DNA from 3 places in the Tardiphaga sp. 172_B4_N1_3 genome. Region 3 is predicted to be linked to each of the others. Evidence: predicted binding sites of a transcription regulator. Region 3 holds the regulator's gene; each other region holds the start of a gene.

Region 1 (4,163 bases), 550 kb from region 3:
ACGGAATTTGTGACCTGTTTTGACACGAAGCAGCCTTTGCACGGGCTGATTCGTGCAAAATGACTGAGAAATCGCCAAGCTTGCGTCAGGCTGAAAGTTTACCAGGATGCCTGAATACAAATCGGAGCGACATTCCGCCACGCGTGGAAGCTTGCAGCGAATGTGTTAGTTTACCACATACCCTTTGGGTCAGACATCGAGTGCAGATGACGTCGATTTTTTATGAAATCGAGTTTAGTGTCAGGAAGCGCAGATATCTGGGATATAATTTGAACCGGCGACGCGAACCCTTTGCGATCAGCCGGACAACATCGAGGTTTCGACCATGTCGGATCTAGACCGTAACTATGCTTCCCCCTTCGGCCGGGCCGGCGCGCGCGATGCCGCTGCCGTGGACGCCGGACTGCGCTCCTACATGCTGCGCATCTACAACTACATGACGATCGGTCTGGCCATCACCGGCCTGGCTGCTCTGGGCGTGTACATGGCCGCCGTGACTACCGACCCGTCGGGCGCCGCTGCGCGGATCGGCAGCTCCTACCTGACGCCGTTCGGCTACGCGATGTTCGTGAGCCCGCTGAAATGGGTGTTCATCCTGGCGCCGCTGGTGATGGTGTTCGCCATCTCGTTCGGCATTAACCGGCTGAAGCCGGCTACTGCGCAGTTGCTGTTCTGGGCCTTCGCGGCTCTGATGGGCATCTCGCTGTCGTCGATCTTCCTGGTGTACACGCACACGTCGATCGTGCGGGTGTTCTTCATCACCGCTGCCTCGTTCGGTGCGCTGAGCCTTTACGGCTACACCACCAAGCGTGACATGACGGGCATGGGCTCGTTCCTGCTGATGGGCTTGTTCGGCATCATCATCGCGAGCGTCGTGAACATCTTCGTCGCTTCGTCGATGCTGCAGTTCATCGTGTCGGTCGTCGGTGTGCTGATCTTCGCGGGCCTCACTGCCTACGATACCCAGCGGTTGAAGAATGACTACATCTACGGTTACGCCTCGCAGGGCGGCGATATCGCCGAGCGCGCGGCGATCACCGGTGCCCTGTCGCTCTACTTGAACTTCATCAACCTGTTCACGCTGCTGCTGCAGCTGCTCGGACAGCGCGAATAAGCTCAGAGCATAGAGAAGATCTTAGCCCCGGCCGAAAGGCTGGGGCTTTTCTTTTGGGCGGAGCAAAAATAGTCTCAGCGCCATGTCCGATATTGAAATCAGGCCCGCCACGGCGGCAGATCTGCCCGCGATCACCGCGATCTATGCCGAGGCGGTGCAGTTCGGCACGGCCACGTTCGAAATGATCCCACCAGATTTGGCCGAGATGACGCGGCGTTTCGAGGGGATGGTGAGCGGGGGCTATCCGTATCTCGCGGCTGTGCTGGAAGGCCGGGTTGTCGGCTATGCCTATGCCAGCGCGCATCGCCCGCGACCGGCCTATCGCTTTACCGTCGAGAATTCGATTTATCTCGATCCGAAAGCCCAACGGCGAGGCGTTGGCGGCAAACTTCTCGCGCGGCTGATCGCCGAATGCGAGAGCCGCGGCTACCGCCAGATGGTCGCCGTGATCGGTGACAGCGCGAATGCCGGCTCCATCGCGGTTCATCGCAATGCCGGATTTCAGATGGTTGGGGTGCATACCGATGTCGGGTTCAAGTTCGATCGCTGGCTTGATACCGTTTCGATGCAGCTCGCACTTGGCGACGGCGCCCGCACGCTTCCCTGACGCTCTGCGAATCGATTACACTACCGCCAGCTTGCGATCGATCACCAGGAGCACGCGGTCGAGTTCCTGGCCGCGGCGCAGAATCATGCCGCTGGCCGAAATCACGCTATACATGCCCTGCTTGCGCGCCAGTCGCGGATCTTTCTCGATGCGATAGAGCGGCACTTCCGACGAGCGGCGGAACACCGAGAACACCGCGCGGTCGCGCAGAAAGTCGATGGCGTAATCGCGCCACTCGCCGTCTGAGACCATACGGCCGTACAGATTGAGGATGCGGCTGAGCTCAAGGCGATTGAAGCTGACGACGGGCGCGGTGGCGGGTGATGCGGCGGCTTGGCCCGTCGCCGCGCGATTCTCGGTGGGCTCAGTATCTCCCGGAATCACATTCATGCAGCGCCTCCTGTCATATCGTCGACATGATCGCGCCGACCGCGGTCCTCTGCAAGGGCCGATCCGCAGGCCCGATGGTAGAAATTTCCCGTCACGGGAACGTCAGGTGAATCTTATTGCCGCCAAATTTTGGCCCATCGGGCGCCCTTCTGGATTGCGACAAGAAGATACTGCGTCGGGTCCGGTTCTTCCGGTCTCGGATTCCTCAGCCCCCAGCCCCCCGCGGTCGTTGGGATCGGACCCTGCGCAGGAAGTTAATCCCCACTGGGCCAACGCAAGTTGGTCCTTTTCTTTTTGGTGGATGCTTTTGCGAGACCATCAAACGTCATTGCGATAGGCGAAGCGACGAAGCAATCCAGTTTTCGCCGAGGGCTCACAATGATGCAGGCATGCCACGCGTAAGCGCAGCAGCTACCGAAGTTATCAATCTGAAGACTTACTGTAGCGATGTATAGGCCGCGCCGCGCATCGCGCCGGGCTTGTCGCGCGTGCCGTCTTGCACATAAACGACGGCGGCATCGACGCCATCCCTGGAGATGTTCTCCAGCGGCAGCGTCCAGTTGGCGGCGTTGCCGGTCCAGTCACCGACCTTCAGCCAGTTCCGGACGACATTGTAGTAGGTCAGTTGCTTGCCGCGATTCTCGCCGCGACCGACCGTGATCGGCACTGCCTTCGACACGGAACAGATCCAGACTTCGCCATGCGCTGTATCGGGCGCATTGCTCGATGCGGCAACGGACACGTTGACGTGTTTCCCGGAGACCGACATCGACACCGGCACCGTCATCACGGTGCCTTTCTTGGTTTCGCTGATCGCGCCCTGGATACGATCGGCATCGCTGCCGATCACCTGAGTGGCGCCGTTGACGACGACTTGCGGCGTGTAGACGTCGCGATCACCGCGCATCTGTGAATAGGCCTTCTGCCGCGCGCTGAAACGCGAGTCGGCCAGCGTGTCCTTCCAGCCCAGGTAGTCCCAGTAGTCGATCGGCATGCTCAATGCGATCACGGACGGGTCTTTGGCGAGGTCGCCGATGATCTTGTCTGCAGGCGGGCAGGACGAGCAACCTTGCGAGGTAAACAGCTCCACCACGGCCCTAGGCTGGGCCAGCGCGCTACCGCTTGCTGCAATGGCGGCGCACACGCTGAGCGCGCCGGTCCACTGCGATATGCCGCCAAAGGATTTCATGAGGTTTTGCCACGCTCGAGGTGAGACACATAACAGACGGTGTCGCACATTGGTGTCGCTAACACGTTCATGCCCTCAAACGCCAGAAGGCGGCTCTTCATAGGCCGCCTTCTGTTCACTAGCCACTCACTTCGCGGTGAGGCACTACGTCACACCACGTATGGGCGTCAGGCTGCAAGCTGACGCAGCACGTAATGCAGGATGCCGCCATTGCGGTAATATTCGAGCTCGTCCAGCGTATCGATGCGGCAGAGCAGCGTCTCCTTGTGGAGTGAGCCATCGGCCGACACGATTTCCGCCACCATCTGCTGGCGCGGCTTGATGTCGCCGGTCAGGCCGCGGATCGTGACCTTCTCGTCGCCCTTGAGGCCGAGCTTCTTCCACGATGAGCCGTTCTCGAAGGTTAGCGGCAGAATGCCCATGCCGACCAGATTGGATCGGTGAATACGTTCGAAGCTTTCGGTAATCACGGCGCGAACGCCGAGCAGACGGGTGCCCTTCGCAGCCCAGTCGCGCGACGAGCCGTTGCCGTATTCGGCGCCGCCGAACACGACCAACGGCACCTGCTCGGCCTGGTACTTCATCGCGGCGTCGTAGATCGACATCGCTTCGCCATCGGGCCAGTGCTTGGTCATGCCGCCTTCCGGTACGTTGCCGTCAGCACCCTGCATCATGAAGTTCTTGATGCGGATATTGGCAAAGGTGCCGCGCATCATCACTTCGTGGTTGCCGCGGCGCGTGCCGTACTGGTTGAAGTCGGCCGGGCGCACCTGATGCTCGGACAAATACTTGCCGGCGGGCGAGGTGAGCTTGATCGAACCGGCCGGCGAGATGTGGTCGGTGGTGATCTTGTCGCCGAACAG
Region 2 (4,163 bases), 210 kb from region 3:
AACGGCTCGAAATCCTGAAACTGCGCCTTTTCCGGATTGTAGTAATGCGCCGCCGTGTAATGCACGTCGGCGGTCAGCCAGACCGTGTTGCGGATACCGGCCGATTTGATGAAGCGCAGGATATCGGCGATTTCCAGCTCGCGGCCCCGCACTGGTCCGTCGCCCTGCGCGATGGCCTCAGACCCGGTTTTGTCGGCGGCGTTGTCATAGACGACGAGGCCGATCGGCATATCCGAGGCGATGACCTTCCAGGTCGCCTTCGAGGCCATCAATGCGCGCTTCAGCCAGGCCATCTGCTCCGGACCGACGAAATACGCATCGGGACCATAGCTCTCCTGCAGGTTCGGGCCGTTGGGCCCACGATAGCTGCGCTCGTCCAGCATGAAGACATCGAGATGCGGGCCGTAATTCAGCGTACGATAGACGCGGCCAGGCTCGTTCGGATTGATCGAGATCGGATACATCTCGTGAAAGGCACGCGCACCGCGAGCCGCCAGCAGCGTGACGTCGCGCTCCTTGTAGGACGCGGGCAACTGCTTCGATGAAGACCAGTTGTTGGTGACCTCGTGATCGTCCCACTGGCCGAAGATCGGCACCTGCGCATTGAAGGCGCGGACATTATCGTCGAGCAGATTGTATTTGTGCGCGGCGCGGAATTCATCGAGCGTTTCGGCGACCTTCGCCTTCTCCGGCACCGTGATGGTGTTCTTCCAGATCGTGCCATCCGGCAATTTTGCTTCAGGCAGGATCGGGCCGTCGGCGTAGATCGTATCGCCGGAATGGATCAGGAAATCCGGATTATGCTTGCGCATGGTGGCATAGGTGACCATGCCGCCATCCTCGGCGTTGATGCCCCAGCCTTGGCCTGCGACATCGCCGCCCCAAACGAAAGACACATCGCGGCGATCAGCTGGCGCGGTGCGGAAGCGACCGATGACCGGCTCGCCAACGATGTCGGTATGCGAGAGATCGCGGAATTTGACGCGGTAGAAGATGTCCTGTCCCGCGGGCAGATTGTCGAGCAGCAGCTTCGCCGTGAAATCGGTTTCGGGCAGCGCCGCCATCGGCGGCAACATGCGCGCATTGCTGAAGGATTCGGTGGTGGCGACTTCCACCATCATCTGCGCCGGCCGATCCGCGCGCGACCAGATCTTGCCGCTGTTCGTCCCGACATCGCCGGACTGAATGCCATGTGACACCACCGGGCGATCGGCGGCGCGGCTGAGATAGGGCATCGCAAGGAAGCTTGCGCCTGCTGCGGCTGAGTGCGCGAGGAAGCGACGACGGGATAAACGTAGTGCCATGCGAACTCCTGATCCTGGCTCTGGCACCAGTGGCTCTAGGCAGATCGCTTGACGCTGCGATGACAGGTGATGCGCAATATCAACACCCGCCAAAGCAAGTTGCGAATGGCTGGCAGCTTGATTGACACATTTGGAAATTTCACCTTAACGTGAACGCGACGGTTCCCTTCGGGGATCAAAAGGGAATGCGGTGAGGGGATCCCCCGATTCCGCGGCTGCCCCCGCAACTGTAAGCGGCGAGCCTGCGCCAAGAGCCACTGGGTGTTCACCTGGGAAGGCGGCGACAGGCACTGACCCGCGAGCCAGGAGACCTGCCGCCAGTCGTGGTCACACGCGAGCACATTGGGCGGGGTGTCCTGGTGGAAGTCACACTGCCTGTTTGAAAGCGGCGGGGCGACTTGGTTTGCGGTGACGTGCCACGTAACCGCGAGTCCTGTTCATGACCTCCGTTTCTCCCGTTGCATTGAAGCGACATACTCCCTTTCTTTATTCTGTTGCTCTCTCCTGCTTGTTGTGTCCGAGCGAAAGCTGGTCGCAAACCTCACAGTCGAGCCAGACGCTCGATCCTGTTGTCGTTCAGCCGTCAGCGACACCTCAACGCGCACGCCGCGCCACGAACGGCAATGCATCGCGCGCTGCGCGCTCGCGGCAGCAGCGCAATGTCGCCGCCAATACCGGCGCGCCGGTTGCCACGCCGACAGGCCCCGTCTTCGCAGCGCCGACGCTCAACCTCACTGGCACCACATCCACCGGCAGCCGCCTCGGCCTGACGCGCCTGCAGACGCCGGCCAGCGTCGAGGTGATCTCCGCCGAGACCATGGCCGAACGCGGCCAGCAGAACGTGCTCGACGCGGTGACGCAGAACGCCACCGGCATCACCGCCATCGGAGATCCGGGCAATGGCGGCGTCGCCTACAGCACCCGCGGCTTCTCCGGCACGGATTCGGTGAAGATACTGCTCGATGGCACGCGGCTCTATGTCGGCGCGGGCACCGTGAACTTTCCGTTCGACACCTGGTCCACCGAGCGTATCGAGGTGCTGCGCGGTCCGGCCTCCGTGATGTTCGGCGAAGGCGCGGTCGGCGGCGCGATCAACATCATCTCGAAGATGCCATCATGGATTCCGCGCAATCAGGCCGAGATATCGCTCGACAGCAACATGGAACGCCGCATCGCCGTGGACAGCGGCGGTCCGATCAACAAGGACGTCGCCTATCGCATCACCGCCACCGGCAACATGTCGGACGGCTGGGTCGACCGCGGCAACAGCTCGAACATAGCGCTGCATGCTGCCGTGCAGGTCAAGCAGACCGAAGACGTGGTCTGGACGATCTCGACCGACTACGGCGATCGCCAGCCGATGCGCTATTTCGGCACGCCGTTGATCAACGGCCAGTTCGATCCGGCGCTGCGCTTCAAGAACTACAATGTAGGCGACAGCACCATCCGCTGGCAGGATAGCTGGAATCAGGTGAAGACCGAGTGGCAAGTGGCCGACGGCATCTCGATCCGCAACACGTTGTACTACCTGTACAGCAAGCGGCACTGGAAAGAGCTCGAAAATTATGCGTTCAATCCGGCCACCGGCCTGATCGACCGCAGCACCTATCTGGAAATCTTCCACGACCAGCAACAGATCGGCGACCGCTTCGACGCCACGTTCAAGGGCCATGTGCTCGGGATGGCCAACGAATTCGTCGCCGGTTTCGACGTCAACCGCATAGATTTCAAGCGCTCGACCAACTCGCCCTATGGTGGATCGTCGTCGGTCGACGCCATCAATTTCAATCCTGGCCTGTACTTCAGTCCCGATCCGCTCACGTCGGACTTCTCCAGCGTGACCAACCAGTACGCGGTGTTCGCCGAGAACCGGTTGTCGGTCACCGAGCAACTGTCCTTGATCGCCGGCGTTCGCCAGGACCAACCGACCGTCGAGCGGACCGACGTTCGCAATGCCGCCAACAGCTACAGCCGGGACTATTCTTCGACCAGTTGGCGCGCCGGTGTGGTCTACACACCGATCAAGGATCTGGCCTTTTACGGCCAGTATTCGGTCGCAGCCGATCCTGTGGGCGGCCTAATCACGGCGAGCAACGCCAACGCCAAATTCGATCTGGCCACCGGCAAACAGGTGGAGATCGGCGTCAAGCAGTCGTTCTGGGGCGGCCGTGGCGAGTGGACGCTGGCGGGCTATCAGATCGTCAAGAACAACCTGCTGACGCCGGACCGAACTGACCCGACACTGACACGGGTCGTGCAGGTGGGCCAGCAGTCTTCGCGTGGCATCGAGGCCTCGATCGGCGTCGCGCTCGATTATGGCTGGCGCGTCGACGCCAACACCGCGTTCGTGCGCGCGAAATATGACGATTTCATCCAGAACGTGGGCGGCATCGCTGTGAACTACGCCGGCAACGTGCCGTTCAACGTGCCGCAGAACGTCACCAACGTCTGGGCAACCTGGGCCTTTGCGGCGAACTGGTCGGCCAATGCCGGCTTCCAGATCGTCGGCAAAACGTATGCAGACAATGCAAACACGCTGGAGATGCCGAGCTACACACTGGTCAATGCGGGCCTGCAGTGGAAGCCGGACGTCAACACCACGGTGTCACTGCGCGTCTACAACCTGTTCGACAAGATCTATGCGACGTCGAGCTACAGCGACAATCAGTGGATGCTCGGCATGCCGCGCACGGCCCAGCTCGCCGTCAATGTGAAGTTCTGAGCTTGTCGCGCAAGCTGACACGCACACTCCGGCGGTGGCTGTATATCGGCCACCGCTGGGTCGGCATCGTCACCTGTCTCTTCTTCGCGATGTGGTTCATCTCCGGCGTGGTGATGATGTATGTCGCGTTTCCCGGC
Region 3 (4,163 bases):
TGGAAGCAGCTCGCCTGGAGCGGTGCCCTGATCATCACCTTGACCGTACTTGCCCTTAACATTGGCGCGCGCATTCTCGGCGCCGAGAGGACAGCAAAATGAGTGAGCTTTCTGTGTCGTCTGGCGTTCCTTCCGTCTCGATGCCGCCGCCGTCGGCCCTGCAGGGCGAGACCCGTCCCAAGGTCACCGTGCGCGACCTGAACTTCTACTATGGCGAACACCACGCCCTGAAGAAGATCAACCTGACGCTGATGGCGAACCGCGTGACTGCGTTCATCGGCCCGTCGGGCTGCGGCAAGTCCACGCTGCTGCGCATCTTCAACCGCATGTATGATCTGTATCCCGGCCAGCGCGCCGAAGGTCAGCTCATGCTCGACAACCAGAACATTCTGGATCCGAAGCTGGACCTCAACCTGCTGCGCGCCCGCGTCGGCATGGTGTTCCAGAAGCCGACTCCGTTCCCGATGACGATTTACGAAAACATCGCCTTCGGTATCCGCCTCTACGAAAAGATCTCCAAGTCGGAGATGGACATCCGCGTCGAGAGGGCGCTGCGCGGCGGTGCACTCTGGAACGAAGTCAAGGACAAGCTCAACGCGTCGGGTCTCAGCCTGTCGGGCGGTCAGCAGCAGCGCCTGTGCATCGCGCGCACCATCGCGGTGCGGCCGGAAGTGATCCTGTTCGACGAGCCGTGCTCGGCGCTGGATCCGATCTCGACCGCGAAGATCGAGGAGCTGATCGACGAGTTGAAGGATCAGTACACGATCGCGATCGTGACCCATAACATGCAGCAGGCTGCCCGCGTCTCCGACAGCACGGCCTTCATGTATCTCGGCGAGTTGATCGAGTTCGATCAGACCAACAAGATCTTCACGTCGCCGACCGATCGCCGCACCCAGGATTACATCACCGGCCGCTTCGGCTGACGCGACATATTCGCGGGAGGAATTTGAGATGGCTTTTGAACACACCACCAAGGCTTTCGATGACGATCTGCAGGAGCTGACCCGTCTCGTCGCCGAGATGGGTGGCCTCGCGGAACGGCAGATCGTCGAATCCGTCGACGCGCTGATCCGCCGGGATGTCGCACTTGGCGCCCGCGTCGTCGCCACCGACTCCGAGATCGACCAGTTGCAGCGCACGATCGAAGAGCGCGCCGTGCTGACCATCGCCAAGCGCCAGCCGATGGCTGTCGATTTGCGCGAGATCGTCGGCGCGCTGCGCGTCGCCACCGATCTGGAACGCATCGGCGATCTCTCCAAGAATATCGGCAAGCGCGTCAATGCACTCGACAGCGACTTCCATCCGCTGAAGCTGATCCGCGGCCTCGAGCACATGACCGACCTCGTGACCACCCAGGTCAAGGCCGTGCTCGACGCCTATGCCGCACATGATCTGCCCGCCGCGATGACGGTGTGGAAGGGCGATGAGGAAATCGACGCGATCTGCACCTCGCTGTTCCGCGAACTCCTGACCTATATGATGGAAGACCCGCGTAACATTTCGTTCTGTATCCACCTGATGTTCTGCGCCAAGAATATCGAGCGGATCGGCGACCATGCCACCAATATTGCGGAAACCGTGTTCTACATGATCGAGGGCCAGCAGATCCTCGACAAGCGCCCGAAGGGCGACATGACCACATTCGCGAATACGCCGACGGTCTGAAGCATGATCCGGAAAAGTGGAAGCCAGTCTTCCGCAAGGATCATGATTTAAAGACTTGTCGGACGTCACTGAGGGTATTGATCAAGATGGCTGTGAATGCACGCATTCTGGTTGTGGAAGATGAAGAGGCACTAACGACGCTGCTTCGCTACAACCTCGACGCCGAAGGCTATGATGTTGAAACCGTCGCTCGCGGCGACGATGCCGACACCCGCTTGAAGGAGCGGGTGCCGGATCTCGTGGTGCTCGACTGGATGCTGCCGGGCCTGTCCGGCATCGAACTGTGCCGCCGCTTGCGCGCACGGCCCGAAACCAAGGCATTGCCGATCATCATGCTGACGGCGCGCGGCGAAGAGAGCGAGCGCGTTCGCGGTCTCGCCACCGGCGCCGACGACTACATCGTCAAGCCGTTCTCCGTGCCGGAGCTCCTGGCCCGCGTGAAGGGCCTGCTCCGTCGTGCAGCTCCCGAGCGTCTCGCTACTGTCCTGGCGTTTGGCGACATCGAACTCGACCGTGACAAGCGCCGCGTGGTGCGGTCCAGCCGTCCGATCGATCTCGGTCCGACCGAATATCGCCTGCTGGAGTTCTTCCTGGAACATCCGGGCCGCGTGTTCAGCCGCGAACAGTTGCTCGACAGCGTCTGGGGCCGCGACATCTATATCGACGAGCGCACCGTCGACGTGCATATTGGCCGCCTGCGCAAGCTGCTCAACCCCGCCGGTGAGCCCGATCCGATCCGCACCGTGCGCGGCGCCGGCTACGCGCTGGATGACCGCTTCGACAAGGCGGCGGAGTAGGTATCTTCCTTCTCCCCGCAAGCGGGGCGAGGTTAGAAGCCCCAAACAAAAAATGCCCGGCTCATCACCGGGCATTTTCATTTGGTTTAGATGCTTTCCAGCTCAGCGCGTCGGCTTTGGCACTGCGCGGCGGCGGTCGCTTGCCGGCTGATAAGCGATGCGCGAGTGATGCGCGCAATAGGGGGCGCCGGCCAGGGCCTTGCCGCCGCAGAAATAGAAGTCCGCGCTCGACGGATCGCCGATCGGCCAATGGCAGGTGGCTTCGTTGAGTTCGACCAGCGACAGGCGCTGGCTGATCGGCACAATGTTGTCATAGGCGATCGGATCGGGCTCGGCCTCGATCTCGTAATTATGGGCCAGCGCGGTGTTGCCGCGCGCCATCGGGCGGGCGACGCGTACCATCTGCTGCACCGGGCGCGCCTTGCGCTGCCGCGGAGCTGCCGAGGAGGGGCTCTTGGCACGGCCGGACAGGCCAAGGCGGTGAACCTTGCCGATCACGGCGTTGCGGGTCACGTTACCGAGTTCCGCAGCGATCTGGCTGGCGGAAAGGCCGCCTTCCCAGAGTTTCTTCAACTGTTCGACGCGATCGTCGGTCCATGTCATTACCGTCATCGCCGTTTTCCCTTCGTGAGCGCCGGCCTGACCGGGCAGCGCTGCGAGTTGAGACTTCAAAAATCCCTGCGGTCAGAATCCTTTAGCGCTCACCGGGCGCGAATTTCGCGTCCGGCTGTTACGCCGCACTGGATGTGTCAAAAGGATCTACCGCCGCACGAGATGTCGTATCCGACGAGGCAAAAGCTACAATATGCCGTGACTCGCGCGCAAGAGTCGGGCATGCCGCGTCCACATGCTTCTGCAAGTAAAGCTGCAAAATCGGCTTTTTCTGCGACTCCGTGTGACTCGAAAGCCGCAGTGCGCGGTTGACAGTCTTCACAGCACACATAGAATAATGCCCACGTGCCGCCCGAGAAGGGCGGCACGTTTCGTTTCTAGGGTCCGTTGTTCGATTTCGCACAGTTGTCATCGACGCGGCCGCAGTCTTTTCGATCGGATCGGTTATGACCAGCAACGCAACGTCTTCGCCCCTCTCTCAGGCTCACTTGCTGCCTGTTTTCGCGCGTGCGGATGTCGCTTTCGAGCGCGGTGAAGGCGCGTGGCTGATTGGAACCGATGGCGAGCGCTATCTCGACTTCACCAGCGGCGTTGCCGTGAACGCGCTGGGCCATGCGCACCCACATATGGTCGCCGCATTGCAGGAGCAGGCCACCAAGCTCTGGCACATGTCGAACCTGTTCAAGAGCCCGGACGGCGAGCGCCTCGCGGCCCGGCTGTGCGAACAGAGCTTTGCCGACTTCGTGTTCTTCGCCAATTCGGGTGCGGAAGCGATGGAATGCGCGATCAAGGTGACCCGCCACTATCATTTCTCCAAGGGCCATCCCGAGCGCACGCGCATTATCACCTTTGAAGGCGCGTTCCATGGCCGCACCCTCGGCACGCTGGCTGCGACCGGCGCTGCCAAATATCTCGAAGGCTACGGCACGCCGCTCGACGGCTTCGATCAGTTGCCGCTCGGCGATATCGAAGCCGTTAAGAAGGCGATCGGTCCGAACACCGCAGGCATTCTCATCGAGCCGCTGCAGGGCGAAGGCGGCGTGCGCGCGCCGAGCAACGCGTTCTTCGGCGCATTGCGCGAACTCT

The links. Region 3 encodes PhoB, which activates phosphate uptake and scavenging genes when phosphate is short. Its sites were predicted from a motif close to TGTCATNNANCTGTCAT; they were not measured.
Region 1: AB7783_RS22535 (DUF2794 domain-containing protein) is a predicted target of PhoB. The motif match lies at 2,123-2,139, and genes of this name have one in related genera.
Region 2: AB7783_RS24210 (alkaline phosphatase D family protein) is a predicted target of PhoB. The motif match lies at 1,353-1,369, and genes of this name have one in related genera.

Annotation. Positions count from the first base shown of each region.
Region 1 is NZ_CP197238.1:4,763,293-4,767,455, reverse strand. It holds gene AB7783_RS22550 (ABC transporter permease) at 1-13, shown strand, start outside; gene AB7783_RS22545 (Bax inhibitor-1/YccA family protein) at 326-1,114, shown strand; gene AB7783_RS22540 (N-acetyltransferase family protein) at 1,197-1,721, shown strand; gene AB7783_RS22535 (DUF2794 domain-containing protein) at 1,737-2,111, opposite strand; gene AB7783_RS22530 (DUF1223 domain-containing protein) at 2,548-3,300, opposite strand; gene acnA (aconitate hydratase AcnA) at 3,468-4,163, opposite strand, start outside.
Region 2 is NZ_CP197238.1:5,099,141-5,103,303, reverse strand. It holds gene AB7783_RS24210 (alkaline phosphatase D family protein) at 1-1,304, opposite strand, end outside; cobalamin riboswitch at 1,449-1,637, shown strand; gene AB7783_RS24205 (TonB-dependent receptor) at 1,813-4,026, shown strand; gene AB7783_RS24200 (PepSY domain-containing protein) at 4,029-4,163, shown strand, end outside.
Region 3 is NZ_CP197238.1:5,310,874-5,315,036, forward strand. It holds gene pstA (phosphate ABC transporter permease PstA) at 1-102, shown strand, start outside; gene pstB (phosphate ABC transporter ATP-binding protein PstB) at 99-926, shown strand; gene phoU (phosphate signaling complex protein PhoU) at 955-1,668, shown strand; gene phoB (phosphate regulon transcriptional regulator PhoB) at 1,761-2,465, shown strand; gene AB7783_RS25150 (GcrA family cell cycle regulator) at 2,568-3,077, opposite strand; gene AB7783_RS25155 (aspartate aminotransferase family protein) at 3,524-4,163, shown strand, end outside.